One region of the Planococcus shenhongbingii genome, then DNA from elsewhere that is predicted to be linked to it. Evidence: predicted binding sites of a transcription regulator. Region 1 holds the regulator's gene; the other holds the start of a gene.

What was found. The regulator NrdR, encoded in region 1, represses ribonucleotide reductase genes. The targets are predictions, from matches to a motif close to AACACNATATATNGTGTT.
Region 2: a site for NrdR is predicted at 11,128-11,145, ahead of QWY16_RS08550 (vitamin B12-dependent ribonucleotide reductase). Genes of this name have one in related genera too.

What each region holds. Positions count from the first base shown of each region.
Region 1 is NZ_CP129235.1:1,469,600-1,484,902, forward strand. Features, by position in the region: gene polA (DNA polymerase I) at 1-1,900, shown strand, start outside; gene mutM (bifunctional DNA-formamidopyrimidine glycosylase/DNA-(apurinic or apyrimidinic site) lyase) at 1,916-2,785, shown strand; gene coaE (dephospho-CoA kinase) at 2,795-3,400, shown strand; gene QWY16_RS07310 (glyceraldehyde-3-phosphate dehydrogenase) at 3,501-4,514, shown strand; gene speD (adenosylmethionine decarboxylase) at 4,826-5,209, shown strand; gene nrdR (transcriptional regulator NrdR) at 5,324-5,800, shown strand; gene QWY16_RS07325 (replication initiation and membrane attachment family protein) at 5,812-7,176, shown strand; gene dnaI (primosomal protein DnaI) at 7,177-8,112, shown strand; T-box leader at 8,216-8,451, shown strand; gene thrS (threonine--tRNA ligase) at 8,578-10,506, shown strand; gene infC (translation initiation factor IF-3) at 10,777-11,295, shown strand; gene rpmI (50S ribosomal protein L35) at 11,324-11,524, shown strand; gene rplT (50S ribosomal protein L20) at 11,691-12,050, shown strand; gene QWY16_RS07355 (DUF1294 domain-containing protein) at 12,110-12,382, shown strand; gene QWY16_RS07360 (sigma-w pathway protein ysdB) at 12,393-12,779, opposite strand; gene QWY16_RS07365 (dUTP diphosphatase) at 12,874-13,359, shown strand; gene QWY16_RS07370 (M42 family metallopeptidase) at 13,427-14,515, shown strand; gene QWY16_RS07375 (nuclease-related domain-containing protein) at 14,749-15,303, shown strand, end outside.
Region 2 is NZ_CP129235.1:1,702,485-1,717,787, forward strand. Features, by position in the region: gene comGA (competence type IV pilus ATPase ComGA) at 1-724, shown strand, start outside; gene comGB (competence type IV pilus assembly protein ComGB) at 678-1,721, shown strand; gene comGC (competence type IV pilus major pilin ComGC) at 1,733-2,047, shown strand; gene comGD (competence type IV pilus minor pilin ComGD) at 2,032-2,472, shown strand; gene QWY16_RS08505 (hypothetical protein) at 2,513-2,761, shown strand; gene comGF (competence type IV pilus minor pilin ComGF) at 2,749-3,186, shown strand; gene QWY16_RS08515 (shikimate kinase) at 3,393-3,908, shown strand; glycine riboswitch at 4,047-4,139, shown strand; gene gcvT (glycine cleavage system aminomethyltransferase GcvT) at 4,284-5,396, shown strand; gene gcvPA (aminomethyl-transferring glycine dehydrogenase subunit GcvPA) at 5,424-6,791, shown strand; gene gcvPB (aminomethyl-transferring glycine dehydrogenase subunit GcvPB) at 6,784-8,247, shown strand; gene QWY16_RS08535 (AAA family ATPase) at 8,316-9,587, opposite strand; gene QWY16_RS08540 (rhodanese-like domain-containing protein) at 9,668-10,051, opposite strand; gene QWY16_RS08545 (lipoate--protein ligase family protein) at 10,211-10,990, shown strand; gene QWY16_RS08550 (vitamin B12-dependent ribonucleotide reductase) at 11,179-13,740, shown strand; gene aroQ (type II 3-dehydroquinate dehydratase) at 14,148-14,588, shown strand; gene QWY16_RS08560 (M24 family metallopeptidase) at 14,585-15,303, shown strand, end outside.

The DNA.
Region 1 (15,303 bases):
AAAGCTGGCAACGATTGAACGCAATGCACCGATCGATATTAAAATTGATGAACTTGTGTATTCTGGACCAGACCACGATGAATTGGTCCAAGTCTGGAATGAGCTGGCATTTAAATCCTTATTGGAAAAGATGGAATATACAGCCGAAGAAACGGTTAAAGAAGAGCTGGAATTCGAAGTGCTGCAGGAAATAGATGCGGCTATTTTGGAAGATGAAATGGCAGTTCACTTGGAGTTATACGACGAGCAATACCATACTTGCGACTTGCTCGGAGTTTCACTGGCTACAGCAGCGAAGACCTATGTCGTTCCGATGGACGTGATCAAGCATTCCGAAGCTTTCAAAACATGGTTCCGTGACGATACCAAGAAAAAATACATGTCGGATTCCAAAGCGGCGACAGCAGCTTTCTATCGCTGCGGCATTGAAGTCGGCGGTGTCGATTTTGATTTGATGTTAGGCGCTTATATTGTCAACCCATCACTGACATATACAGATATGGCAAATATCGTACAGGAATATGGCTATACGGATGTTGCCCAGAACGAACAGATTTATGGCAAAGGAGCTAAAAAAGCCGTTCCGGAAGATTCGATTTTGAATGAACACATTGCCAGAAAAGCGCGCACCATTTGGGAAGTCCGCCCACTCGTGCTGAAAAAACTCGAGGAAAACGAGCAATTCGAATTGTACTATAATTTGGAATTGCCACTTGCAACAATATTAGGAGCGATGGAATCACTGGGAGTCAAAGTGGACAAAGAGCAACTTACGGCTATGGGAGAAGAACTGAGCCTGAAATTAGCCGAAATTGAAAAAAACATCCACTGGAGTGCCGGCGAAAAGTTTAACATCAATTCTCCAAAACAATTGGGAGTAATATTGTTTGAGAAACTGGGGTTGCCTGCTTTAAAGAAAACGAAGACCGGTTATTCAACAGCGGCAGATGTGCTCGAAAAACTGGAAGGGCAGCATGAAATCATTTCGCAGATTCTGATGTACCGCCAGCTCGGCAAAATCCTGTCTACTTATATAGAAGGTTTATTAAAGGAAATCCATGAAGACGGTAAAGTGCACACCCGTTTCCAGCAGGCATTGACCACTACCGGGCGCCTCAGTTCCATCAATCCCAATCTGCAGAACATTCCCGTTCGCTTGGAAGAAGGGCGTAAAATCCGTAAAGCGTTTGTACCGTCGGAACCAGGCTGGCTGATGGTCGCAGCGGATTATTCACAGATCGAATTGCGTGTCTTGGCAGATATGTCGAAAGACGAGAGCCTGATTGATGCTTTTAAGCATGATATGGACATCCATACGAAGACAGCAAGCGATGTTTTCCATGTGCCGATTGAGCAAGTGACGTCGGATATGCGCCGTGCCGCGAAAGCTGTTAACTTCGGCATTGTTTATGGCATCAGTGATTATGGTTTATCACAGAGCTTGAACATTACCCGGAAAGCAGCAGCGGAATTTATCGATACTTATTTAAAGAGTTTCCCGGGAGTTAAAAACTATATGGACTCCAGCATCCAATCAGCGAAGAAAAATGGGTTTGTTACGACGCTCATGAACCGGCGCCGGTATTTGACGGATATCAATAGTTCCAACTTTAACTTGCGCAGTTTTGCGGAGCGTACTGCAATGAACACCCCGATACAGGGAAGTGCAGCCGACATCATCAAAAAAGCGATGATCGATATGGCAGAAGCGCTCGAACGTGAAGGCTTGCAGACCCGCATGCTGCTTCAAGTACACGATGAATTGATATTCGAGGCGCCTCCTGAAGAACTTGAAAAATTGAAGGTTCTGGTGCCACAGATTATGGAAAATACTGTACAACTGAATGTGCCGCTAAAAGCGGATTTTGCATTCGGAGATACTTGGTACGATACGAAATGATAGGAGGGCTTGCAGATGCCTGAACTTCCAGAAGTGGAAGGCGTCGTTCGCCTGATTCGCCCGGCCGCCATTGGGAAAAAGATTCGCGAAGTATTTGTTTCAGATACCATCCGCGTGTCCAAAACGAATGGAAAAGAAGCCATTATTAAAAAGATGGAAGCTGATTCGTTTATCGACAGCTTGATCGGAGCACAGATTATCAGCGTTGAACGTCGCAGCAAATATATTTATTTTACGTTGAAAACAGAAGAAGAATTTTTACTGGTCAACCATTTGGGAATGTCAGGGGCATGGTTTTATGTCGATAGCCTAATGGCGATCAATGAAGAGAAATTCAGGCGCCATGTCCATGTTGTGCTGACTCTGAGTGATGGCAATTTACTTGCCTACTCGGATATACGGCGTTTCGGGGAAATGAGAGTATTGAAGGAAGAAGCGGATTATCCTCCGCTTCTTTTAATGGCGCCGGAACCATTTGCAGAAGGGGCATTGGAACATTTCCTGCAGCTGGCAGACAGTCCGAAATATAAAAACAAAGCGATTAAAGAAGTGATTATGGATGGCCAGGTTATTTCCGGCTGCGGCAATATTTATGCCACAGAAGCGCTTTACAAAATGAAGATTCACCCGAACCGGGCAGCTGGCAGAATAAGCCGGATCCGGAAAGTGCAATTATTTGAAGCGATTGTCGCCATTTTGCTGGAAAGCATCGAAGCTGGCGGCAGTACGATATCGGATTACCGGAATATAAACGGGGAATCCGGCAGTATGCAGAATCGTTTCGGAATGTATGGAAAAAAACAATGCATGGTATGCGGCAGCACGACGAAATCACTGAAAATCGGTGGAAGGACTTCTGTGTATTGCCCAACCTGCCAAAAGTGAGGTCATGAGATGATAATCGGTTTAACCGGAAGTATTGCCAGCGGAAAAAGCACCGTATCTGAAATGCTGAAAGAATTGGGGTATCCCATTGTAGATGCTGATAAAGTGGCCCGTCTCGTCGTAGAGCCGGGAAGCGAAACACTGCAGGAAATTGAAGCATTATTCGGCAAAGAAATCATTCTTCCGGATGGCAGCATGGACCGGAAAAAAGTTGGCGAATTGATTTTCAACGATCCGGCAAGCCGAAAAAAATTGAACGATGTGATTCATCCTGCAATACGGGTGGAAATGATCAGGCAGCGATCCGAATTACTCAACAACGGCCATGAAATTGTCATCATGGATATACCGCTCCTTTTTGAAAGCCGGCTGCAGCATATGGTCGATAAAGTTCTCGTAGTCAGCGTGACGGAAGAAAATCAGTTGAAACGCCTGATGGAACGCAATGGTTTAACCGAAAAAGAGGCGAAAGCCCGCATTTCTTCACAGTTGCCGATGTCGGTAAAAGAAGAAGGTGCGGATGCCGTCATCTACAATAATGGCGCAATTGAAGAGACCAAATGGCAGTTAAATCGCATTTTGGAACAGTGGAGAGAAAAAAGTACAGAAGAATGATAATTCATACTACTTTAAGGTTCCAGATTCCGTAAAATGTGTTATACTATATAACGAATTAAAAATTTAAGTATAACTTATTTAATTGGAGGACTCGTACATGACAGTTTCTATTGCGATTAACGGATTTGGCCGTATTGGCCGCATGGTTTTCAGACAGGCTATTCTAATGGATGACATCACGATTGCAGCTGTTAATGCCAGCTACCCTGCTGAAACTTTAGCGCATTTGATTAAGTATGACACAAATCACGGAACCTTCGATGGCGACGTCTCTGCAGAAGGAGATGCATTAATCGTCAACGGTAAACGGGTTCAACTCGTCAATGAACGAGATCCTTTAAAACTGCCATGGAAAGCAATGGGCATTGATATCGTTATTGAAGCGACAGGGAAATTCAATTCCCGGGAGCAAGCTGGCCTTCATTTGGACGCAGGTGCAAAAAAAGTTATCTTGTCTGCTCCAGGCAAAAATGTCGATATCACGATTGTCATGGGAGTAAATGATGATAAATTGGAAATTGAGAAACACGATGTCATTTCCAATGCCAGCTGCACGACGAATTGCTTGGCACCAGTAGCTAAAGTGTTGCATGATGCATTCGGCATTGAAAATGGCTTAATGACAACTATTCATTCATTCACGAATGACCAGAGAAATTTAGACAATCCGCATAAAGATTTACGCCGTGCCCGTGCTTGTGGACAGTCGATTATTCCGACTTCGACGGGTGCTGCGAAAGCGCTCTCTTTAGTTCTTCCTGAACTTGATGGCAAACTGCATGGCATGTCGCTTCGCGTGCCAACACCGAACGTATCTCTTGTCGATTTAGTGGTTGATCTTGAACAAGATGTAACAATTGAAGAAGTTAACGAAGCGTTTATCAGAGCCTCTGAAGGAAATCTGAAAGGAATTCTCAGCTTGACGATGGAGCCGCTTGTTTCGGTTGATTTTAATACAACAACTCAATCTGCCATCATTGATGGATTATCCACGATGGTGATCGGAGACCGCAAAGTAAAAGTTTTGGCTTGGTACGATAATGAGTGGGGTTATTCGGCACGAGTGGTTGACTTAGCGAAAAAAGTAGCAAAATCAATCGTTTATGTTTGATAATTAATAGAAGCCGCATCCCGTATATAACAGGGATGCGGCTTTTTTATGAAAAAATTTCCTGAAAAAAATAATAAATTTTAAGTAATATTTATTGCATTTCAATTCAATACATCATATACTAACATTCGTAGCCAAAAACGGCTGCGAACTTCTTCGTTACCAATGCTTATATGGCAACGGATGGAGCAATCTTTATTCACATGACTGCTTAAAGGGTTAGGACCTCTTTGGACTAACTTTCCCCCGTGGTAGTCAACTTTGAATATTTTGCGCACAAAACAAAATGATATCAAAGGGGGAAACGAACCATGGAAACAATGGGACGTCACGTAATTGCAGAACTTTGGCAGTGTGATTTTGACAAATTAAACGATATGGATTTTATCGAGCAGACTTTTGTTGATGCAGCACTGAAATCCGGAGCGGAAGTCAGAGAAGTAGCTTTTCATAAATTTGCACCTCAAGGCGTAAGCGGTGTGGTCATCATTTCTGAATCTCACTTAACGATCCACAGCTTCCCGGAACACGGATACGCAAGTATCGATGTATATACTTGTGGAGACCTTGATCCGACAATTGCAGCGAATTATATCGCAGAAGCACTTAATTCCGGTACACGGGAATTTGTAGAAGTGCCTCGCGGAATGGGTCCGGTCAGTGTTGGAAAAGCCAAAGTTTCAGTAAATGCATAATCCATTTAACATGAAAACAACGAGCAGAGGATAAAATCCTCTGCTTTTTCTATTTTACAGAAGAAATTTTGTTATACTAGATAGAGCAGATACAAAGTTTAGGGAGATGTCAAAATGAAATGTCCAGCTTGCCAGCATAATGGTACACGCGTAGTTGACTCGCGGCCAGTCGATGATAATAAGTCCATAAGAAGGCGCCGGGAATGTGAATCCTGCGGTTACCGCTATACCACTTTTGAAAAAGTGGAAGAAATGCCTTTGATTGTTGTCAAAAAAGATGGTTCCCGTGAAGAGTTCAGCCGCGAGAAAGTATTAAGAGGATTGATCCGGGCATGCGAAAAACGGCCTGTTCCGCTGGAAGTGTTAGAACAAGTAGTTTTCGATATTGAAAAAACGCTTCGGCGCACTGGAAATGCTGAAGTTAAATCCGAAGATGTCGGGGAACTGGTGATGGACCGCTTGGCGGGCATCGATGAAGTTGCCTATGTCCGTTTTGCTTCCGTTTACCGCCAGTTCAAAGACATTACGGTGTTTATTGACGAATTGAAGGATTTACTGAAAAAGAATCCAGAAGACAAGAAATCTGAGTAAGGCGGTGGACCATGTCTGCACTATATAAAGAACTTCAAGCTGCGGATTCGTTTAAAATTCGGTTGCCGTATCCATTTTCCAATTATGACCGCCAATTATTGACCTTGCTGTATCAGCCGCTGATCGGTGCGGAAGCTGTCTCTTTTTATATGACGCTGTGGGCTGAAGGGGAAGAAGCAAAAGAAGAAGCGACTCATTATACATTGATGAATATTCTCGGCATTCCGATTGCCAAAATCTTTGAAGCGCGCATTCAATTGGAGGCGATCGGTTTGCTGAGAACTTATCGCAAAGACACTGAAAACCGTACTTTCATCTATGATCTATGCCCTCCGCTTGATCCAAAAAGCTTTTTCATGGATCCCTTGCTGTCGATGTTTCTATTCAGCAAAATAGGGGAGTCTGCTTACCGGAAAGTGAGAGACCGTTTTATGATACATACGGAAATAGGCGAAGGCTACGAAGAAGTTTCCCGCACATTCACGGATATTTATCAGCCCGTCCATGCAAAAGCCGGATATCCTACGGAACAGCCGGATTTGCAAGAGCGCAAAAACGGCAGCTACCAAACCGATTCAGACTTTGATTTCGGCTTGCTGCGGCAAGGGTTGTCAGAACAGCTGGTGCCAAAAAGGGTATTGACGGCTACGATAAAAGACACCATTGCAAAACTGGCGTTTCTATACAGCTGGGGACCGCTTGATATGCAAAAAGTGATTTTATTGGCGATTGATGATGATTATAAGCTGACCACCGATGGAATAAAAAAGGCGGCATCTGAATATTATAAATTGACAGTGGCGACAACAGCGCCGCAATTAGTCCAGGCCCACAAAACTGAACCGAAGATTGTGGAAAAGCCGAAAACGAGACAAGATGAGCTGATCTTGTATTTGGAATCTGCATCACCTGTAGAAGTGCTTCGTGATATTGCAAACGGCAAAGAACCGCTGCCGGCAGATGTCCAATTGGCCAATCAGCTTGTGCTGCAATATGGAATGGAGCCGGCAGTGGTCAATGTGCTGCTGCAATACGTTCTGCTTCGGACCGATATGAAACTGACCAAAGCCTATGTTGAAAAAATTGCATCCCATTGGCTGCGCAAAAACGTTACGACAGCGAAAGATGCGATGGAACTAGCGCGTACTGAACACGAGCAGTACGTTAAATGGAAATCGGAAGGTTCTCCAACTGCGGCATCGAGAAGTACAGCTAAATCAAGCAGGAAACCAGTGAGGGAAGAAAAATTGCCTGAATGGTTTTATCAAAAAGATGAGGCTCCTGCAGGTAAAGGTGAACCGAAAAATGATAAATTGGAAGTGGAAAAACAAAAACTTCTCGCAAAACTTGCGCTGAAGAAAGGTAAAGGTGATTAAATGGAGCCGATTCGCGAAACGCTGAAACGGGTAGTGAATGCCCCTGCTTTTTCAGAACGCTATAATGATATGCGGAAAGAAGTGCTGGAACATCCAGGTGTTCAAAAGTTCCTGGAAGACCATTCGGCGGATATCGACAAAAGCATTGTTGATAAAGGACTTGGAAAGCTATACGAGTATATCAATCAATCGCATGATTGCAATAAATGCCCCAGTCTAGGAAACTGCATCAATACGCTAAAAGGCTTTGAACCGAATCTGGTTCTGGAACGCGGCAATATCGGCATTGCCTATACGCCTTGTCGATTAAAAAATGAGCATGACAATAAACGCCGTGCTTCTTCAATGATACACAGCATGTATATGCCAAAAGAAGTGCTGCAGGCGACTTTTTCAGATTTTGAACCGGATGCGAGAAGAATGGAAGCGTTTCTTGCGGCAGGCGACTTTTTGGAAAAAGCAACCGGTCCAGATAACCTTCCTGAAAAAGGGCTATTTCTCTACGGCAAATTCGGTGTCGGCAAATCGTATTTACTAAGTGCTATGGCAAATGAACTTGCCGAAATGGGCGTCAAAACCGTGCTGGTATTTGTGCCGGAATTTATGCGCGAGATGAAGCAGGCGATCGGCGATCAGACATTGCAGGAAAAAGTGGATTATGTAAAAAAAGCGGACGTCCTGATGCTTGATGATATCGGCGCGGAAGCGATGTCGAGCTGGACGCGAGATGAAGTGCTCGGAACCATCCTGCATTACCGCATGGCAGAAAGGCTGCCGACTTTCATGACGTCCAATTTCAGCTACTCCGAACTTCAGCATCATCTGACTTACTCGCAGCGCGGCGAAAAAGAAGATTTAAAAGCGGCGCGTGTCATGGAACGCATCCGTGCCTTGACGATTCCAGTAAAATTGGATGGTCCAAATAGAAGAAATTAATAAAGAAAAGCGGAAATGGCCGTTCAAGTAAGTGCTTTTCTTTGAACAGGTGGTTGCGTTTTTGATTTTTTAGCAGTATAGTAAAAATAATCGAACTATGATTTAAAATGCTTTGACAAGGACAATAGCGGAATTGTACGACTTTCAGAGAGAGAAGCCTAGGCTGCAAGCTTCTTAAGTACCGGCAAAACGCTTACCACCTTCGAGCAGCAGCTGTGAACTTTTTTAGTAGCAGCTGACGGTACCGGCCCGTTAGCCGATGCAGAGCTTCATTTTGGATAGTTTTTTCTATCCGGAATAGAAGAAGGGTGGAACCACGAACAGAGCTTCGTCCCTTTGGGATGAGGCTTTTTTTATTTGTTCAAAAAAACTACAGAAGAAAGCGTGGCATTTCAATGCTGAATTAATTATGAGGAAGTAAAACAGCATTGAAATCGACGCATCTTACAAAAGGAGAGAGTAAATATGTCAGACATGATCCAACTAACATTCCCTGATGGTGCAGCAAAGGAGTTTCCAAAAGGCACAACTACAGAAGAAATTGCTCAATCCATCTCACCAGGGCTTCGCAAGAAAGCATTGGCTGGTAAAGTGGGAGAGCAGTTAATCGACTTGAAATCACCGATCAATGAAGACGGCAGCATTGCCATCATCACTCCTGAGTCTGACGAAGCCATTGAAATTCTTCGTCATTCAACTGCCCACTTATTAGCTCAAGCGGTTAGACGCTTGTATCCAGATGCTAAATTTGGTGTCGGTCCGGTAATTGAAAATGGATTTTACTACGATATTGATTCTGAACAACCGATCACAGCTGAAAATCTGTCAGCAATTGAAAAAGAAATGAAAAAAATCATCAATGAAAACTTGGAAATTGTGCGTCTGGACGTTTCCCGGGCAGAAGCGCAAGAACGTTTCGCGGCTATCGAAGATCCGTATAAACTGGAACTTCTTGAAGCGATTCCGGAAGATGAGCAAGTGTCGATTTACGAGCAAGGCGAATTTTTCGACCTTTGCCGCGGCATCCACGTGCCATCAACTGGAAAATTAAAAGAATTTAAATTGCTGAGTGTCGCGGGAGCTTATTGGAGAGGCGATAGCGACAATAAAATGCTGCAGCGCATCTACGGTACTGCTTTCTTCAAAAAAGAAGACTTGAAAGAGCATTTGGCTTTCCTGGAAGAAGCAAAAGAACGCGACCATCGCAAAATCGGGAAAGAACTGAATTTATTCATGAACTCCCAAAAAGTTGGCCAAGGTTTGCCGATGTGGCTGCCAAAAGGTGCAACTATCCGCCGGATCATCGAGCGCTATATTGTCGACAAAGAAGAGCGCCTGGGCTATGACCACGTTTATACTCCGATAATGGGAAGCGTCGATTTGTACAAGACTAGCGGACACTGGGATCATTACCAGGAAGACATGTTCCCGGTTATGCAGATGGACAATGAAGAACTGGTATTGCGCCCGATGAACTGCCCGCACCATATGATGATTTATAAACAAGGTATCCATTCATACCGCAACTTGCCGATCCGAATCGCAGAGCTTGGCTTGATGCATCGCTACGAAATGTCTGGCGCTTTATCTGGCTTGCAGAGGGTGCGCGGCATGACATTGAACGATGCGCATATCTTTGTGCGCCCAGACCAAATTAAGGATGAGTTCAAACGTGTAGTCAATTTAGTGATTGAAGTATATAAAGACTTCGATATCAAAGATTATTCATTCCGTTTGTCTTACCGGGATCCAGCAGACAAAGAGAAATACTTCGACGATGATGCAATGTGGGAACGTGCACAGGCAATGCTGAAAGAAGCCATGGATGATTTAGGACTTCCTTATACTGAAGTGGAAGGCGAAGCGGCATTCTACGGGCCGAAAGTGGATGTCCAAGTGAAAACTGCCCTTGGAAAAGAAGAAACTTTGTCGACTGTCCAGCTTGATTTCCTTTTGCCTGAGCGCTTTGACCTTTCTTATATCGGAGAAGACGGCAAGCAGCACCGGCCGGTCGTTATCCACCGTGGCGTCGTTTCAACAATGGAACGTTTTGTAGCCTTCCTGATCGAAGAATATAAAGGAGCCTTCCCGACTTGGCTGGCTCCGGTGCAAGTGGAAGTAATTCCGGTTTCACTGGACGCCCACAGCAATTATGCAAAAGAAGTGCAGGAAAAACTGCAAAATCAGCGCTTGCGCGTCGATATTGATGAGCGCGATGAAAAATTAGGGTATAAAATCCGCGAAGCCCAAATGCAGAAAGTTCCTTATATGCTGGTCATCGGGGACCAGGAGCTGGAAAACGGATCGGTCAATGTCCGCAAATACGGAGAACAAAAATCCGAAAGCATGTCTTTTGACGACTTTTTGAAATTGATTCAAAGCGAACTTCGCTAAGAAGGTTGACATGCATATAGTAGCGTGATATTATAAATAAGGTTATAGAATACTTATATGTGCAAAGCAGGAGCACCCGCTTCTCACCTGATCGACCGATTGTTGGCAGGTATACACGATATTGACTTTTTCACGCTTTCGCGTGCTGTCATAATTTGCGGGTGGACCTCTGTGGTCCATCCGTTTTTGTTTTGGATCGGAACCTGTCAACCGGCAATCGTCGGTTTGAACATTTAAGCTATTCGCGACACTATCCGGAGGTGGATTAATATTAGCAAAGACATTAATGTAAACGAAGGTATTCGCGCACGTGAGCTACGGGTTATTGATCAGAACGGTGAACAACTCGGCATCAAAACACGTACCGAAGCACTTGAAATTGCTGGCCGTGTCAACTTGGATCTTGTACTAGTGGCTCCACAAGCTAAGCCACCGGTTGCACGCATCATGGACCATGGTAAGTTCAAGTTCGAACAGCAAAAGAAAGATCGTGAAATCCGCAAGAATCAAAAAGTCATCATCGTCAAAGAGGTTCGTTTGAGCCCTTCGATTGACGATCACGATTTCGATACGAAACTTCGCAATGCGATCAAGTTCCTTGAAAAAGGCGACAAAGTAAAAGCTTCAATCCGTTTTAAAGGCCGTGCAATTACGCACAAAGAAATCGGACAACGCGTTCTTGAGCGCTTCGCAGAAGCATGCAAAGAAGTGGCGACGGTTGAACAGCGCCCTAAAATGGATGGCCGCAGCATGTTCTTGATGCTTGCGCCACTACACGAAAAAGAATAATAGTACAATTGTTTAGGAGGAACTCGAAATGCCGAAAATGAAAAGCCACCGCGGTGCGATGAAACGTTTCAAGAAAACTGGAACTGGTAAAGTAAAACGCAACCGTTCACACACAAGCCACTTATTTGCAAACAAATCGACTAAGCAAAAGCGTCACCTTCGCAAAGGGAAACTTGTTTCTGCAGGCGATTTGAAACGCATCAAATCTTTGATCTACAACATGAAGTAAGAAAAGCGCAAGCGCCCGTATAGATTCGACGGGCATAAGACGAAGGGGCGAAGCGGCGCTTTTTGCCGCACAGGCACTTTGGCTTATGACCCCGAGAATCTGGGCGCTGCAGTCTAGACAAAATAAAAAATCGAATTTTTTATATTCAAGCAGGAGGTAATGGATTATGCCACGCGTAAAAGGTGGAACAGTGACGCGCCAGCGTCGTAAAAAGGTAATTAAATTAGCAAAAGGTTATTACGGTGCTAAGCACATTCAATATAAAGTAGCTAACCAACAAGTGATGAAATCTGGTAACTATGCTTACCGTGACCGTCGCAACAAAAAACGTGACTTCCGCAGATTGTGGATCACTCGTATCAACGCAGCAGCTCGTTTGAACGACATCTCTTACAGCCGTCTAATGCACGGTTTGAAAGTTGCTGGAATCGACATCAACCGCAAAATGCTAGCTGAAATCGCTGTATCTGATGCAGCTGCTTTCACTGCACTAGCTGACCAAGCTAAAAATGCAATGAACAAATAAAAAATCATAATGAAAAGACTGGCGAAAACTCGCCAGTCTTTTTCTTTGGAGGCATTCACATGTTTTTGATTATCCTTGGATATTTTGTGTTACTGTCTGTTCTGGCGTTTGCCATGATGTACATGGACAAAAAGCAGGCGCAGCGGCGTGGCCGGCGCATACCAGAAAAGAATTTATGGACTGCAGCCATTTTTGGCGGCGGCATTGGCGCTTACCTTGGCATGATGTTTTTCCGCCACAAAACGCGCCATACCAATTTCCGAGTGGGTTTCCTGATGCTTGCTGTGATTGATGCAGCGATTCTTGTATGGAGTTACCAAACGATTAACTGAGGGTGAACGCTCACCCTTGGTGTTTCATTAATTGTTCAATCGGATTTTTCCAATTGATTTGTGCTTTTGGATAATGCATCCTGATTTCTTTTTCCAGAAAATAAAAATCTTCTTTTGTAAATCCATGCAGTTTTTCGGGATTCTCAGCCCATACAAATATGGATGCTACTTCAAATGCCTCTTCTGTGGCTCCGATATACTTTTCTCCTTCAAAGACAACCCCGCGCATCGTAATGAAAAAATTCTTGCGGACATTATTCACATCATCATAAAAATAATAGGCGCCGTTTTTAACAGCTGCATCGAACTTCCGCGTTGGATCTAAAAGATAGCGGAACAAGTGGTAGATTAAGTAAAGTATAATGGCAATAACAATGAGGCGAATTAAAAAAGCCACATGAAGTCCCCCTGTCTCCAATTGTTCTAATGTATAATATACGGATGACAAGTATTATAGTTTCAAGATTTTATTTATATTAAGGAGTGTTTTTATGGAACTGAAAGAATTGTTTAAAATGCAGGAAGAATTAGACCGTTTTATCCAAACCAATCAAGGAATCTGTGAGGATGTTTTCCGGAAGAAAGGCTTGGCTTTGCTGGTGGAACTTGCGGAACTCGCCAATGAAACACGCTGCTTTAAGTTTTGGAGCACGAAAGGCCCATCAGACCGAGCAGTGATTTTGGAAGAATACGTGGATTCGATTCATTTTCTGCTGTCCGTCGGCATTGAAAAAGAATTAACGCATTTGAAAACTTGGCCAAAGCCGGTATCTGAAAAAGATTTGACCGAACTATTTTTAAGCACCCAATCGGCTATACATAAATTCATTGAAGATTATTCGATGGAAAATTATCAGGAAATCTGGAGCTGGTATGGAGCCATTGCAGTGGAGCTCGGATTTACATATGACGAAGTATTAAAAGCTTATATCGCCAAAAACCAAACCAATTACGACCGCCAAAATGAAGGGTATTAGTAGAATTTTTGATAATGCAAAGGTTTTCATTTATAATAAACAAGTAAACATTTAGGGAGGCGAACTAATGGCGAATATGGACGAAACATTAACGATGTTAAAAGAACTGACAGATGCGAATGGTATTGCTGGCAACGAACGGCAGCCGCGCGAAGTCATGAAAAAATACATAGCACCATTTGCAGATTCGGTGGAGACAGACGGTTTAGGAAGCTTGATTGCTCGGAAAGAAGGAGCAGCAGACGGCCCAAAAATCATGATAGCTGGACATTTGGATGAGATTGGCTTTATGATCTCTCAGATTGATGATCGAGGATTTTTGAAGTTCCAGACAGTCGGCGGCTGGTGGTCGCAAGTCATGCTGGCACAGCGCGTGACGATTACAACACGCAGCGGCAAAGAAATCATTGGCGTCATCGGTTCAAAACCGCCGCATATTTTAACGCCGGAAGCGCGTAAAAAGCCGGTTGAAATCAAAGATATGTTCATTGATATCGGCGCTTCCACACGTGAAGAAGCGAAAGAGTGGGGCGTCACACCAGGTGATATGGTTACACCGTATTTCGAATTCCACGTCATGAACAACGACAAAATGCTCATGGCAAAAGCTTGGGACAACCGTATTGGCTGCGCCATTGCAATTGATGTATTAAAAGGATTAAAAGGCGTTGATCATCCGAACATTGTTTACGGCGTTGGAGCTGCTCAGGAAGAAGTAGGTCTTCGTGGTGCGAAAACAGCAGCAGCTAAGATTCAGCCGGATATCGGTTTTGCGGTTGATGTCGGTATTGCAGGCGATACACCGGGAATCTCTTCCCAGGAATCCAACAGCAAAATGGGAGCCGGTCCGCAGATTCTGCTATATGATGCTTCAATGGTTTCCCACCGGGGCTTGCGTGAGCTGGTGCTCGATACTGCTGAAGAAGCCGGCATTCCGTATCAATTTGAAACAATGGCTGGCGGAGGAACGGATGCAGGTTCCATCCATTTGACAGCAAATGGTGTGCCATCACTTTCAATCGGAGTAGCGACACGCTATATCCACTCGCACGCAGGCATCCTCCACCGCGATGACTACGAGAATGCAGTCAAGCTGATCATCGAAGTGATTAAGAAATTGGATAAAGACACAGTTGCTCGCATTACGTTTGAGTGATGATTGAGATGAGACCTTCGCCTTTGGCGGAGGTTTTTTTGTTTCTGTTGGGGCGAGTGACCATAGAACAGTCTTGAGTGATCATAGAACTACCCGGAGCGATCATAGAGCGGCAAGAGTGATCATAGAACTACCCGGAGTGACCATAGAACACCTCTGAGTGATCATAAAAAATAAAAACCGAAAGATTATCGGAAATGATATAATTCATCTATCCAAGAAAGGAGGAAGATATGAAATCATCAAGAGTAGAAGCATTGCAAGGCGCAATTCGAAGGCTAAAAGTAGGCTCTCCCGATCATCTCTTTCTCGAAAAAGAGCTATTTAACACAGAAGCAGGAATAAGAGGTGAGCAGCGGTTGCGTAAAAAATTTATTGAATTTTATTTTCCGGAAGGATACGAAATTATCTGGAATAATTGTCTCTCTTTAAATCAATGGCCTATTCAGATTGATGGACTGTTATTGACGGAAAAAGTAGCAATTATTATCGAATCTAAAAATATCAGTGGCGAATTATATTTCGATAACGACACAAGAGAATTCTATCGTGTCGATACGACTGGTCTTAAAACAGTCATGGACAATCCGGCAATACAAGTAGAGAAACACATACGCTTCATGAAAGCGTGGTTCGCTGCACATTCTATACAGCTGCCTGTCGATGGACTACTGGTTTTTACTTCCAAGCAATCCGAACTCAAAACCCTCCCCAAAAATATCCGTACATGCAGACATCACCACATGATTGAACTGCTTTTTAAAATCATCAAAGAATACAAACCTCCA
Region 2 (15,303 bases), 230 kb from region 1:
CCGTGTTATGGCTGATGAAGTTGCGGAGTCGATCCATCAATTAGCCGCCTTCAGGGATTCTGCCCGGCTGCTGGAGAAATTGGCTGAAGCGCCTCAAGGATTGATATTGCTGACAGGCCCGACCGGCTGCGGGAAATCGACCACTTTGTATTCACTGTTGAAGCATTGCAGCGAAAAACTGAATCGCAACATCATTACATTAGAAGACCCGGTTGAACGCAAAAACCAATCGATTCTGCAAATCCAGGTCAACGAGAAAGCGGGCCTCAGCTATGCGGCAGGTTTAAAGGCGATTCTCCGGCATGATCCCGACATTATTATGATCGGGGAAATCCGCGACGCGGATACAGCCCAAATAGCGGTGCGGGCTGCATTAACAGGGCATCTTGTATTTTCAACGATCCACGCGAGGCATTCTGTGGGCTGTCTTCACCGGCTGCGGGATTTAGGCATTTCTTTTGAAGACATGGCGCAGACCTTGATTGCTGTTTCTGCCCAGCGTATCATCCCGGTTTATCCCGATTTGGAAAAGCCGGAAACGGCTTACCGGGCACTTTATGAAATCCTGTACGGCGACCGCTTAGATGATGCTCTTCAATCCGCCAAAGAGCATAAGAGCTATTCGTTGCCGGAACATTTATCGTTCGGCGGGCAAATACGCGAAGGAGTGAAAATCGGTGCCATTGAATCTTCGTATGAAGTCAACACGGATCCCCATTCGTGACCGCGAGCATTTCCTCACCCGGCTGGCTGTCTTGATGAAGGAAGGGTATTTGCTGCCGACTGCCTTGACGCTGCTGCTGCCGATGCATACCAGCAAATTGGACGAAGCGTTGTCGGGCATTACTTCCATACTGAAAAGTGGAGGCAATGCCGCTGAAATTCTGAAGTTTCTGGGCTTTAAAGATCCGGTGCTGTTTCCGGTTGAAATTGCAGAACACCATGGGCGGCTGGCAGAATCCATCGAAAGCATCGCGAAAAGCTTTGCACGCACCGAGCAAGTCCAGAAAAAGCTGAAGAATATCTTGATTTATCCTGTTTCACTGCTGCTTTTCACATCAGCTCTGTTTTTATTTTTCCGCACGTCTTATGTGCCGAATTTAATGGAACTGATGGATTCGCTCCAAACCGGTGAAAAATCAGGAGGCGTTCCCACCTATTTATTGAATTTGCCCGATGTATTTATCGGGATATTCGCTGCTATCGGTGCCTTTTCGGCTGCTTTCTGGACATTGCTGAAAAGGCAGGAAGTGCGCCGGCAAATCAGCTGGCTGCTGAATTTTCCGGTGCTCCGGAAATTTATGAAGCTGTATTGGTCCCATTTACTGGCGAGGGAACTTGGTACGCTTTTGCACAGCGGCATTTCGCTGCAAGAGTCTCTTCATTTACTGCAGCATCAAACTTATCATTCCATCATTCAATTTATGGCAAGATCCTGCCATGAAGAAGTGGTAACAGGCAATCCGCTGTCTGCGGCTTTGTCGCACCATCCGTTTTTCGCAGATGATATGGCGTCATTTGTCCAGCATGGCGAAATGACGGGCTATCTGGGCAAAGAGTTGATTCTTTACAGTGAAGTGCTGATGGAGCGTATGGAACAACAGACTGCCAGGCTGCTGCGCATCATCCAGCCATCCTTTTTTGTCATGATCGCTATTTGCATCGTCGGTGCCTACTTGGCGATTTTATTGCCTATGTACAATTTAGTCCACACAATCTGAGGAGGAAAACTATGCGTATTTTAAAAAGCCAAAAAGGATTTACTTTGATCGAAATGCTGATTGTCATGCTTATCATCACGGTATTGATTGCCATCGCGATCCCGAACGTTACGAAACAAACTTCTTCTGTTGATGAAAAAGGCTGTAAAGCGTTTGTGCATATGGTCCAAGGCCAAGTAGAGTCATACCGCATGGATGAGAAGTCGGTTCCGACCATAGCAAATCTGGTGACAGGCGGGTATCTAAAAGCAAATGAAACCACTTGCCCGAACGGCGACACGGTGGAGATTTCGGTTGACGGAGTTGTCACATCAAAAGCCTCTTAAAGGAAACAGGCTTTACATTAATTGAAATGCTGCTGGTACTGGCAGTGCTGATGACGGTTGTCGGCATTGCCATCCCTTCTTACCGGACATTTGAAATCGATAAGGAAGAAGACCGTTTTTTCGATTTGCTGCTCCGCGATATTTATTTCGCCCAAAGTGAAAGCTACCGCACCAAAGCTCCGGTCATGGTCGTTTTCCGCGAGGCTGACCATACTTATGAAGTGATTTGGAATCTCAAGAAGGGGCTGCCTCCCCGTAAAATTCCGTTGTCTGTAAAAGTCAAAAAAACGAGCAATATCAATGGCGTGTATTTTACGGCCAACGGTTCTGTATCAAGTTCAGGCACCATTTACTTTTCAACAAGTACAGGAGACAAGTCGATGGTTGTCCATTTGGGAAAAGGAAGGGTGGTTTTCTCTGAATGAACAAGGATTTTCCTGGGCAGAAACGATGCTGAGCCTGTTTATGTTATTTATACTGTTCGGTACCTTGCTGCCGGTGATGCAGCAATTGCAGCAATCCATCCATTTGAAGAAAGAGCGGCTGATTGCCTATGAAACGCTGCATGAAGGAGCCAAGGAAATCCACTCGCTGAATATTTTACAGGGGGAACGGCGCGTGAACGGCGTCACTTACAGCTGGGAAATGAAGGATGAACTTTGTGTCAGCTATCAAAATTACAAACAAACAAGTGAAACGATATGCATCGAATAAAAAAGCCCGATGAGAAAGGTTTCGCATTTTTGAATTCGCTGTTCGAACTAATGCTGCTGATGATTTTATTGCCGCTTATTGTGCTGTTTTTCAGTTTTATGCTGACATTTGCAAAAGAAACAAACCCCAAACTTCTGGAATGGCAATTGTTCAGCGTTGATTTACAGGCTTATCTGGCAGGCAGTGATTCAGTTCAAATCATTAATAACGGAGGAGGGATCCGCATTCTTCAACAAAGCGTGGAATATGATATTGAATCGTTTGAATACTACGTGCGAAAACAGAAATTCAGGCAAGGTCATGAAATCATGCTGACCAATTTAAAAAAATGCCGTTTTGAATTGGTGGGGACGAAGCTGTCTGTCCGCGCAGAATTCACAAATGGCATTGTAGAGGAGGCGGAGTATGTGGTTACTCCTCCTTAAGTCCAATAAAGGCGCGTTGTATCCCTGTTCCGCCGTCTTTTTCTTGTCTGCGCTGCTCTTGCTTTCCCATGGATTGGCTGTCTATTCGATCCAATACAAAACATACGATGGATTGGAAAATATGCATAGACATGCTACGATACAACTACTAATGGTAATTGAGCAAAATAAAATGCCTGAGCAGTAGGGGAGTATTGGGTGGTAAGATGAAAAGAATATATTTAGTCGGATTTATGGGCTGCGGCAAAAGTGCAGTAGGCAGAAGGCTTAGTTTTTTATTGAAACTGCCCTTCTATGATATGGATAAGGAAATAGTCCGGCAGACCGGTAAAACGATACCGGAGATTTTTGAGCAATGCGGAGAAGCTTATTTTAGGGACCTGGAAACAGAGTTTTTGAAAAGCCATGGCCATGATAATTGCATTATTTCTACAGGCGGCGGTGTGCCTTTGCGTGAAGTGAACTGCAAAATCATGCGTGAAACAGGGCTAGTGCTGTTTTTGGATGCTCCTTTCAGGGAAATTTGGCGCCGGATCCACAAAGATGCAAATCGGCCGATTGTCAGAAATTCGACAAGAGAAGAAATTGAAGCTTTGTTCAAATCGCGCTACCGCCACTATAAAGCTGCTGCCCACATTACAATCCGTACGGAATTTCGTACATTGCGGCAAATTACACAATATGCCGCTTTCCAAGTAAATCGCTTAAAAGGCGAACGATGAATGCGATTTAAGGTAAAACATTCGCTTCTTCAAACGCAAAACAAAATTGATTGCGCTTGCCTCCTAACAATGTTAGGATATAGACAAAGTTATACTATTCTGTATAACGGTTTGGACCAAATGATTCGATTTGGGCGGATGATTGTACGGGGAGAGAACGCGAAAGCGTCGCCGAAGGAGCAAGTAACGAAATGTTATGAATCTCTCAGGCAAAAAGACTCGTGCAGGACGCATCTCTGGAGAACGCTGCTGTGCAGCTACCAAAGAGGAAAGCCGTAAAGGTAAACTTTCAGGTTCCAGGACAGAGATTTCCCTTTCAAGGGGGAATCTCTGTCCTTTTTTTTGTGGAATTTGATTATTGGAGGAGGAAAATGAATGAGTGAAGTGACAGGGCAATTACAGCGTACACCTCTTTTTGAGGCATACTCGAAGTATGGCGGGAAGACAATCGACTTCGGCGGATGGGAACTTCCGGTGCAATTTTCAAGCATTAAAGGAGAACACGAAGCAGTTCGGACAAAGGCTGGACTATTTGATGTTTCCCATATGGGCGAAATCATGGTGACGGGTTCTGGAAGCCTGGAGTTTTTGCAGCATCTTGTGACTAACGACGTTTCCAAAATTAAAGACGGCCAAGCGCAATACTCAGCGATGTGCTATGAAAATGGTGGTGTTGTTGATGACTTGCTGGTCTATAAAATCAGTGATGACCGGTATATGCTGGTTGTTAACGCCTCTAATATCGAAAAGGATTTTCAATGGATGCAAGATGCCGCATTCGGTGATGTCCAACTTGACAACCAGTCCGATCAATTCGGTTTATTAGCTCTTCAAGGACCTCTGGCAGAAACGGTATTGCAGCGTTTGACTGAAGAAGACCTTTCTGAGATCAAAGCTTTCCGCTTTAAAACGGATGTTTCAGTCGGCGGATATCCAGTAATCGTTTCACGGACCGGCTATACAGGAGAAGACGGTTTTGAAATTTATGCAAATCTGGAAGCGACAGTCGCTCTTTGGGATAAAATTTTATCTGAAGGCGAAAAAGACGGCGTTTTGCCATGCGGTCTCGGAGCACGCGATACCTTGCGTTTTGAAGCATGTTTGGCATTATACGGGCAAGAATTGTCTAAAGATATAACGCCGCTTGAAGCCGGATTGAATTTTGTTGTAAAACTGAAAAAAGAGTCCGACTTTACCGGGAAAGAAGCATTGGCTGCCCAAAAAGAAAATGGAGTGCCCCGCAAGCTTGTCGGCATTGAAATGATTGACAAAGGCATTCCACGCCACGGCTATCCGGTTTATGCAGATGGCAAACTGATCGGGGAAGTTACTTCAGGCACACAGTCACCGACACTTAAGAAAAATATCGGATTGGTTCTGGTTTCAACTGATTTTGCTGAACTCGGAACTGAAGTCGAAATTGAAATCCGCAATAAACGCCTGAAAGCGAAGACAGTTGAAACGCCGTTTTATAAACGCGTTAAATAATCTTATTTGAAAAGGAGACCGCATTCTATGAAACATCGCTATTTACCCATGACGTCTCAAGACGAAAAAGACATGCTGGACGTAATCGGCATCGAGTCGATTGATGAATTATTTGCAGACATTCCTGAAAAAGTCCGTTTTAAAGGCGAATACAATATCAAAGCGGCCAAATCCGAATCTTCATTGATAAAAGAATTGGCGCAATTAGCAGCGAAAAATGCTGATTCAAACCGTTATGCTTCGTTTTTGGGAGCAGGAGTTTACGACCATTACAAGCCGATTATTGTCGACCATGTAATTTCGCGTTCTGAGTTCTATACAGCTTATACACCTTATCAGCCGGAAATTTCCCAAGGCGAATTGCAGGCGATTTTTGAATTCCAGACGATGATCAGTGAATTGACTGGAATGGATCTTGCCAACTCTTCGATGTATGACGGCGGAACGGCATTGGCAGAAGCTGGAATGCTTGCTGCGGCGCATACTCGCCGCAAAAAAATCCTGGTGTCACGTGCGGTTCATCCGGAGTCGCGTGATGTTGTCCGCAGCTATGCACTAGGGCAATCGATTGAAGTGGAAGAAATCCCATTGAAAGATGGCCATACAGATCTTGAAGCATTGAAAAACATGATCAATGATGATGTAGCGGCTGTGATGATCCAATATCCGAACTTCTTTGGGCAAGTGGAAGACTTGGCTTCTTTCGAATCGGTTATCCACGGGGCAGGTGCGCTGTTTGCGGTATCTGCCAATCCTTTGGCACTGGGTGCATTGACTTCGCCTGGTGAACTTGGGGCCGACATCACTGTAGGCGATGCGCAGCCATTCGGAATTCCAGAAGCTTTCGGTGGACCTCATTGCGGGTATTTTGCTGTCACTAAAAAATTGATGAGAAAAGTTCCAGGCCGTCTGGTTGGGGAAACGGTTGATGAAGACGGGCGCCGTGGCTTTGTGTTGACATTGCAAGCACGCGAACAGCATATCCGCCGCGATAAAGCGACTTCTAATATCTGTTCGAACCAAGCGTTGAACGCATTGGCAGCATCTGTTGCCATGACAGCGCTCGGAAAAGTCGGCACGAAACATATCGCTGTACAGAACATCACTAAAACTTATTACATGAAACAGCAACTGAAAAAAGCAGGATTTGATATTGCATTTGAAGGCGCTCATTTCAACGAAATCGTCGTGAAAACAAAAGCTCCGGTCAAAGAAGTTAATACCGGATTGCTGGAAAAAGGAATTATCGGCGGCTATGATCTTGGCCGCAGCTACGAAGAGTTAGAAGGACATATGCTTGTTGCTGTAACTGAGCAGCGCACAAAAGAAGAAATCGATGCATTCGTGCAGGAAGTTGCTGCATCAGTGCAGGAAATGGGGGCTACTCATGCATAAAGATAATCAACCGCTCATTTTTGAAATGACGAAAGAAGGCCGCATCGGCTATAGCCTGCCGGATCTTGATGTTCCGGAAATTGATTTGAATGACGTCTTGCCGCAAGGCTTGATCCGTGAAAAAGCAGCTGAGCTGCCGGAAGTATCGGAACTGGACATCATGCGCCATTACACGGCTTTATCAAAGCGCAACCACGGCGTCGATTCCGGATTTTATCCGCTTGGTTCTTGCACGATGAAATACAACCCAAAAATCAACGAATCAGTTGCCCGTTTCCCTGGATTCGCGAATATCCATCCGTTGCAGGACGAATCCACTGTCCAAGGCGCAATGGAACTGTTATTCGATTTGCAGGAACATCTGAAAGAAATCACTGGCATGGATGAAGTGACACTTCAACCAGCTGCTGGTGCGCAAGGCGAGTGGACAGGCTTGATGATGATCCGTGCTTACCACGAGTCAAGAGGCGACATGAATCGCACAAAAGTCATCGTTCCCGATTCTGCACACGGCACGAACCCTGCATCTGCTACAGTTGCCGGCTTTGAGACGGTGACAGTAAAATCGAACGAACACGGCTTAGTGGACCTTGAAGATTTAAAGCGCGTAGTTGGAGAAGATACAGCTGCATTGATGTTGACCAACCCGAATACGCTTGGCTTATTTGAAGAACAGATTCTTGAAATGGCTGCCATTATCCATGAAGTAGGCGGCAAATTGTATTATGATGGTGCCAACTTGAACGCAGTTATGTCAAAAGCACGCCCTGGAGACATGGGCTTTGACGTGGTGCATTTAAACTTGCACAAGACATTCACTGGCCCACACGGCGGCGGCGGCCCAGGTTCAGGCCCTGTAGGCGTGAAAAAGGATTTGATTCCTTACTTGCCGAAACCGGTTTTGGTGAAAACAGCAGAAGGTTTGACATTCGACTACAACCGCCCGGATTCTATCGGACGCGTCAAGCCGTTCTACGGCAACTTTGGCATCAACGTCCGTGCTTATACGTATATCCGCTCAATGGGGCCGGACGGCTTAAAAGCGGTAACAGAATACGCGGTATTAAACGCCAATTACATGATGCGCAGACTGGCGCCTCATTTCGATTTGCCGTATGACCGCCATTGCAAACACGAATTCGTATTAAGCGGCCGACGCCAGAAGAAACTGGGCGTGCGTACTTTGGATATGGCAAAACGCCTGCTTGACTTCGGCTACCATCCGCCAACGATCTACTTCCCGTTAAATGTGGAAGAAGGCATGATGATCGAACCGACAGAAACCGAATCAAAAGAAACCTTGGATTCATTTATCGACGCGATGATCCAAATCGCTAAAGAAGTGGAAGACAATCCGGAAATCGTCCAGAATGCCCCGCATACGACGGTTATCAAACGGCTTGATGAAGCGCAGGCAGCCCGTAAGCCAGTGCTCCGCTACACGAAAGCTGAATAGAACAAAGAAAAGCCCGTTTGAAGGTATACAACCTTTCAAACGGGCTTTTTTCTGATTTCCTACTAAATTTAAAATCCTATGGGCGAATCGGATTCTTCCCAATTGTTCTGCTCGGTCCGTTTATTTTGCTTCTGAAGCTCACGGATGCGTTTCTCGTATTCGGAATTGCCTTCATAATGCCAGTTCAGTGCAGACGACATATAAAGCTCGTTAAGCTGCGAAATAGACAAGCCTTTGGTCAATTTCGCCATATCGTCAATTTCTTCTTCAGTAAAAATGGATTTGACGTCCAGTTTCCGCAAATATTGCTTGCGCAGTTTTTTATCCGGGGAAGGAATTTCGTAAGCCCTGTCAAAGCGCCCTGCGCGGTTGATCAGCGCCGGATCGATCCGTTCGGGGTAATTCGTCGTGCCGATGATGAACAGGCCTTCACGCGATTGTGTGCCGTCGAGCGTATTGAGAAAAACAGAGCGCATGAACTCCGGCATCGAATCGATATCTTCTATGACAAGGATTGCCGGGGCCAGCCGGGAAACGATGCCGAACACTTCCTGGACAGTATAGCTATTTGTGTGTTCGGTAATCTGCCAGTAAACAACTGGAGCTTCAGTGGAGCCGGTGATGGACTTGACCAATGTTGTTTTGCCGTTGCCCGGTGAGCCGTAAAGCAGGATGCCCCGTTTAAAAGGAACGCCATAGTCTTTGAAGAACTGGCCGCCTTTTCTGAAAAACTCATCGATGGAACGGAATATGTCTTGTTTCACGCCTTCTTCGAGCATGACGTCTTGCCGGGAGACGATTGCCATCTCACCGTAATTGCGGCGTTTCACGCCTTCTTCAGCGTCCACCAGGAATGTGATATTGTTCATCAGCGTCTGGCGCAGCATTTCATTCGTATCTTCGAGAAATTGGAATGCACCTTCAATGGATTTTGCAAAGCATTGAAACTCAGGCCAGCTATTGTCCGAAGTGGTGTAAAAAGGCAATTGAGTCAGCGCCACTTCATGCTTTGGAAAATAAATCAGCCGATTCTCAAATGTCTCTTGGATCTTTAAGTTTCCGCTATGCAAATCATCCGATGTATTGCCGATTTTGCCCATCGGACGCGCTTCGTAAATGAACGACAGTGTTTCATATGCCAGCTGGCCATTTTCCATCATATCAAGCAAGTATGTATAAAGTTGAGTGATGGTTTCCGTTATGTCGATATGCATCCAAGAACCCGGTGACCGCTCGTCAAGCTGAGTAAAAATGCGTGCCGAGACAGCGGCGACGTCGGCATAATGCGGCAACGTTTCACGGATTGAATGATGGTGCGGAAATAAAATTGTCGGTTTCATATAGTTCCCCTCGTTTCATTTTAATGGAATGGGCATTAGGTAGAAAAAAAGTCTTTCCTGTTTGGAAAGACTTTTATAAATTATCCTTTTGATTTAATTTTGCCGGTCCATTGTTTGAATCCGCCTTGCAGCTGATACAGCTGAGTATAGCCTTTTTTCTTCAAAAACAATGCAACACGGCCGCTGCGTGCGCCGTTTTGGTCATATAAATAAACCGGCTTGTCGGAACGGATTTCCTTGTAGCGCTGGCGCAATTGAGACTGAGGTATATTGCGTGCCCCTAAAATGTGGCCGCCGGCAAATTCTTTTGGCTCACGGACATCGATAAGCTGAGCTTTGCGATAGCCTTCGATAAATTGTTCCTGTGTAAGGTTTGTGACAGCTTTTTTAATCCGGAAATAAGAAATCAAACCGAATATGATGACGACTAGCAGTACGCCTATGATGATATACAGATAATCCAATGTTCTTCTTGCCCCTTTCTATTCTCTCTTTATTATAAAAGAAGGAGTGACGTTTGTTCAATGGCAATGTTACACTATTTAATGGATTTAGGGGGCGATCTTGTGAAAATTTCGGAATGGTACTTTATAAATTCTGGGCGCAACAGCCCTTCATTCAACATGGCAATGGATGAAGCTTTACTGGATTGGCATAGCGAAGGCCTTATCCCGCCGGTAATCCGGTTCTATGGCTGGAATCCAGCCACTTTGTCGATCGGCTATTTTCAAAAAGTGGAAAAAGAAATCGACATGGAGAAAGTCGAAGAGCTCGGACTCGGATTTGTCCGGCGTCCAACCGGCGGCAGGGGGGTGCTCCATGAGCATGAACTGACGTACAGCATCATCGTCAGCGAAGATTACCCGGATATGCCGGAGACGGTTACGCAAGCCTATCGTGTGCTTAGTGAAGGCTTGTTGAAAGGATTTCATAATCTGGGGCTTGATGCATATTTTTCAGTGCCGGATACCGCGGAGAAGAGAGCGGATTTGAAGCAGCCGAAAAGTGCTGTTTGTTTTGACTCTCCAAGCTGGTACGAAATGGTCGTTGAAGGGAAGAAAGTGGCCGGCAGTGCGCAAACCCGCCAAAAAGGCGTTATCCTTCAGCACGGCGCCATTCTTCTGGATTTGGATATCGAAAAACTGCTGTCCGTCTTCAAGTACCGGAAGCCTGAAATAAAAGAAATTATGCGCGAGAAAATTCCTGGAAAAGCGGTAGCAATCAATTCCCTGAGGGAACAGCCCGCATCGATTGAAGAATGCATCGAAGCTTTTAAGACAGGGTTTCAGGATGCTTTAGGCATCAGTTTAGAGCCATACATATTGAACGAAGAACAGCTGGATTACATTAAAGCCGTTGAAGAAAAAAAGTACGGCAACGATGATTGGAATTTTCGGACTTAAGGAGCCTTTTGGCTCATTTTCAAAACCGGGTTCATTTGAAAAGCTTGATTCTATCGGTTTTCCAATTGGAAAAAAATTCTGAGCAAAATTTTGTTATTTAAAAAAGTTTCAATATCTAGTATCATGGGAATTGTAGTAATACTATATATAGTGTTTAACTCCATATAATACAAAGGAGGAATTGTCAAATGGTTTCTGTCACACAAACTCAATACACACTTGATCCAAATTCTTTAAACAAAGATATTCAGGCATTCCCGCAAGTTCATGCGATTACTCCTGAGATGAAAATTACGCATAAAGGGGTATCCCGTCTCGTAATGATTGACCGGTATTCTTTTAAAGATACGGAAAAAAAGACGCTTAAAGCCGGCGATTTCGTCGTTTTAACCGTTAAAGAAGATCCGAAATTCCCGGCTCGCGGCCTTGGATTTATCGTTTCAATCGATAAAGAGGCAAACACAGCGAAAATCTGGATTGAAGAAGATTATCGCAGTGCCATCGACAAGGAAAGCGAACAAGAAAGCGGAATCGTCAACCGTACTTTAGATGTTATTGAAAAACCGCTTGAAGTTTATTACGAACAAATCGCAAAACGCAATGCGACCGGTCTGGCATCGGTGGAAACGACTCCAGAGAAACGCCAGCACTGGTTCGAAAAATTCTACGAACAGCTTGTCGGTTTGAAATTCATTCCAGCAGGCCGTGTTTTGTACGGAGCGGGAGCAGATACAGATGTAACGTATTTCAACTGTTATGTCATGCCGTTTGTCGCGGATTCACGCGAAGGAATTTCGGATCACCGCAAACAAGTGATGGAAATCATGTCAAGAGGCGGAGGGGTCGGAACAAACGGTTCAACGCTCCGCCCGCGCAATACGCTGGCACGGGGAGTCAACGGCAAATCATCGGGGTCGGTATCCTGGCTTGATGACATCGCAAAACTGACGCATCTGGTGGAACAAGGCGGCTCGCGCCGCGGTGCACAAATGATCATGCTTGCCGACTGGCATCCGGATATTGCGGAATTCATCATTTCCAAGATGCAGAACCCGCGCATCCTGCGTTATTTGATCGAAAACTCACAAGATGAAACGATCAAAAAACTGGCGCATAATAAATTGAAATTCAAACCGTTGACTGAACAGGAAGAAGCGATGTATCAAGGCATCCTGAACTACCGGGCAATTCCTGGAATGGGCGGCTTTAACGAAAAAATCATGCGTGACGCGGAAACAAAGCTGCGCGACGGCGGAACCTATTCTGTCCATAACGAAGAATTCCTGACTGGCGCCAATATCTCGGTTACGTTGACGGACGATTTCATGCAAGCTGTAGAACAAGACGCTGATTTCGAATTGCGCTTCCCGGCAGTGGAATCCTATTCAAAAGAAGAGATGGCGATCTACAACGAACAATGGCATCAAATCGGCGATGTGCGCGAATGGGAAAAAATGGGCCATAAAGTGCGCACTTACCGGACGATGAAAGCCCGTGAATTGTGGAATTTGATAAATGTCTGTGCCACTTATTCCGCTGAACCCGGCATTTTCTTCATTGACAACGCCAATGAAAAAACCAATGCTACAGCGTACGGACAAAAAGTTGTTGCGACGAATCCTTGCGGTGAGCAGCCGCTTGCTCCTTATTCTGTCTGTAACTTGGCGGCAGTCAACTTGGCAAGATTTGCAGACCCGGTGACGAAACAAGTCGATTTCCAAGCTTTAAAAGAAACGGTGCGCGTCGGTGTCCGGATGCAGGATAATGTTATTGACGCGACTCCTTATTTCCTTGAAGAAAACCGCGTCCAGGCTCTTGGGGAACGGCGTGTCGGCCTTGGAGTAATGGGCCTTGCTGATCTTCTCATCTATTGCGACAAAGAATACGGTTCACCGGAAGGCAATGAGCTGGTCGATGAAATCTTCAAGACGATCGCGATTGCTGCATACGAGCAATCAACGGATTTAGCAGTGGAACGTGGAAGCTTCCCGTTCCTTGTTGGAAATACCGATGAAGAAACAGCGGCTCTCCGTAAAGCCTTTACCGAAACCGGCTTTATGCAAGGCATGCCAGAAGAAGTGCGCGAAGGCATTTTGGAAAACGGCATCCGAAATTCTCACTTGCTGACAGTAGCGCCGACAGGATCTACTGGAACGATGGTTGGCGTTTCAACCGGCCTTGAGCCATACTATTCATTCACCTACTACCGCAGCGGCCGTCTTGGCAAATTTATCGAAGTTAAAGCCGACATCGTGCGCGAGTATCTGAAAAGCAATCCGGATGCAGATGAAGAAAACCTGCCAAAAGCATTTGTGACTTCAATGGACTTAGCTCCGGAAGCTCATGCTGACGTGCAATGCATCATTCAGCGCTGGATTGACTCTTCGATTTCCAAAACGGTCAACGCGCCGCGCGGCTATACGGTCGAACAAGTAGAAGGCGTGTACGAGCGCTTGTACAAAGGCGGAGCAAAAGGCGGCACGGTTTATGTTGACGGCAGCCGTGATTCGCAAGTGCTGACGCTGAAAGCGGAAGAAAACACTTTCGAAGAAGAAGACCACAAAGAAGAAGTCAAAGGGAAACGCCCAATCGTCCTTATTGATACGATCCAGGATTTGCGATCAACCAATGTAACAATCGGATCAGAAGTGGGCGACACTTGCCCGGTCTGCCGAAAAGGGACCGTTGAAGAAATGGGCGGCTGCAATACATGCACCAACTGCAACGCTCAATTAAAATGCGGACTATAAGAAGAACCAGAAACGCGACGGCTCCGGCCGCCGCGTTTTTTTGCCGTTTCATAATTTCGTGAAGAGAAAAGGCAATAAATGTAGAAAACTACAAGAGGAAAAATATAAAAAAGCACTAACACAAACCTTTATCAATTCAGAAACGAGTTTGGCAATCGAAAAAACTGTAAGACAGTAAAAAGATAATACATGTAAAATACTACATAAGGCCAATTTGAAAAATTCAAAACCTAAAACAAGAAATAAAAAATGAAAAAGACAGAGAAAAACCGGTTCAGTTAAAAAGAAAAGGGATTAACAAATAAATCAGCAAATCAATTGAAGAATTTCCAGTTTTTCTTTTAATGGTTGCTCGTTTTTTGCCGTATGATAAAATAGTGAAGACTGTGATGGAGAGGAGTGGGAAAATGAAGATATTGTGCCTGAATGGACCAAACTTAAATCGCCTTGGAAAGCGCGAAAAAGAAGCATACGGTACTTTTACACTTGATGAATTGGAAGCGGACTTGATGGAGTTTTCCCAGGGCAACGGCATCAATTTAATGTGCATGCAGTCCAACCATGAAGGTGAATTGATCGACTGGATTCATCTTGCTGCTGATGACGGCACAGAAGGCATTGTTTTAAATGCCGGAGCATTTACCCATACAAGCGTAGCCATCAGGGATGCCATCGCTTCGATCCAGGTTCCTGTCATTGAAGTACATATCTCCAATGTTTATAAGCGAGAGGAATTCCGCCATCACTCCCATATCGCTCCGGTAGCAGCCGGACAAATAACGGGTTTTGGCCAAGACGTCTATAAATTGGCATTGCATGCATTGCTATTCAAACAAGCGAGAGGATGACCCCATTGAAACTTCAAAAATTGCGCACCGAAATGGAACAGCAGCAACTCGAGGCTTTGCTGATTACTAGCCAGTATAATCTGCACTACATAACCGGATTTACCGGCACGGCTGGGCTGGCGCTTGTGACGCAGAACAAAGCTTACTTCATTACCGATTTCCGCTATACCGAGCAAGCGGGAAGCCAAGTGAAGGAATTCGAAGTCGTCCAGGCAAAAACGAATTTGCTGGAAGAAGCTGCAGAAATCGCAAGGAATCTTGCTGTGAAATCATTGGCTTTTGAAAAAGACTACGTAACTTATGCATCATTCCTCGAATACCAAGCGAAAATCGAAGCTGACTTAAAACCAATCAGCGGCTTGATTGAAAAAATCCGGATGATAAAGACTCCGGAAGAAGTCAGCATCTTAAAAGCAGCCGCTAAAATCGCCGATGATGCCTATGAACATATCTGTAAATTCATCAAAGCAGGCCAGACAGAACTGGAGATTTCCAATGAGCTGGAATTCTTCATGAGAAAACAAGGGGCGACTTCTTCTTCGTTTGATACGATTGTCGCATCGGGCTTGCGTTCAGCTCTGCCGCACGGGGTGGCGACGGATAAAAAAATCGAAAATGGCGATTTCATCACGCTCGATTACGGAGCTTTGTACAACGGCTATATTTCAGATATCACCCGTACTGTAGCAGTGGGTGAACCTTCCGGCAAGCTGAA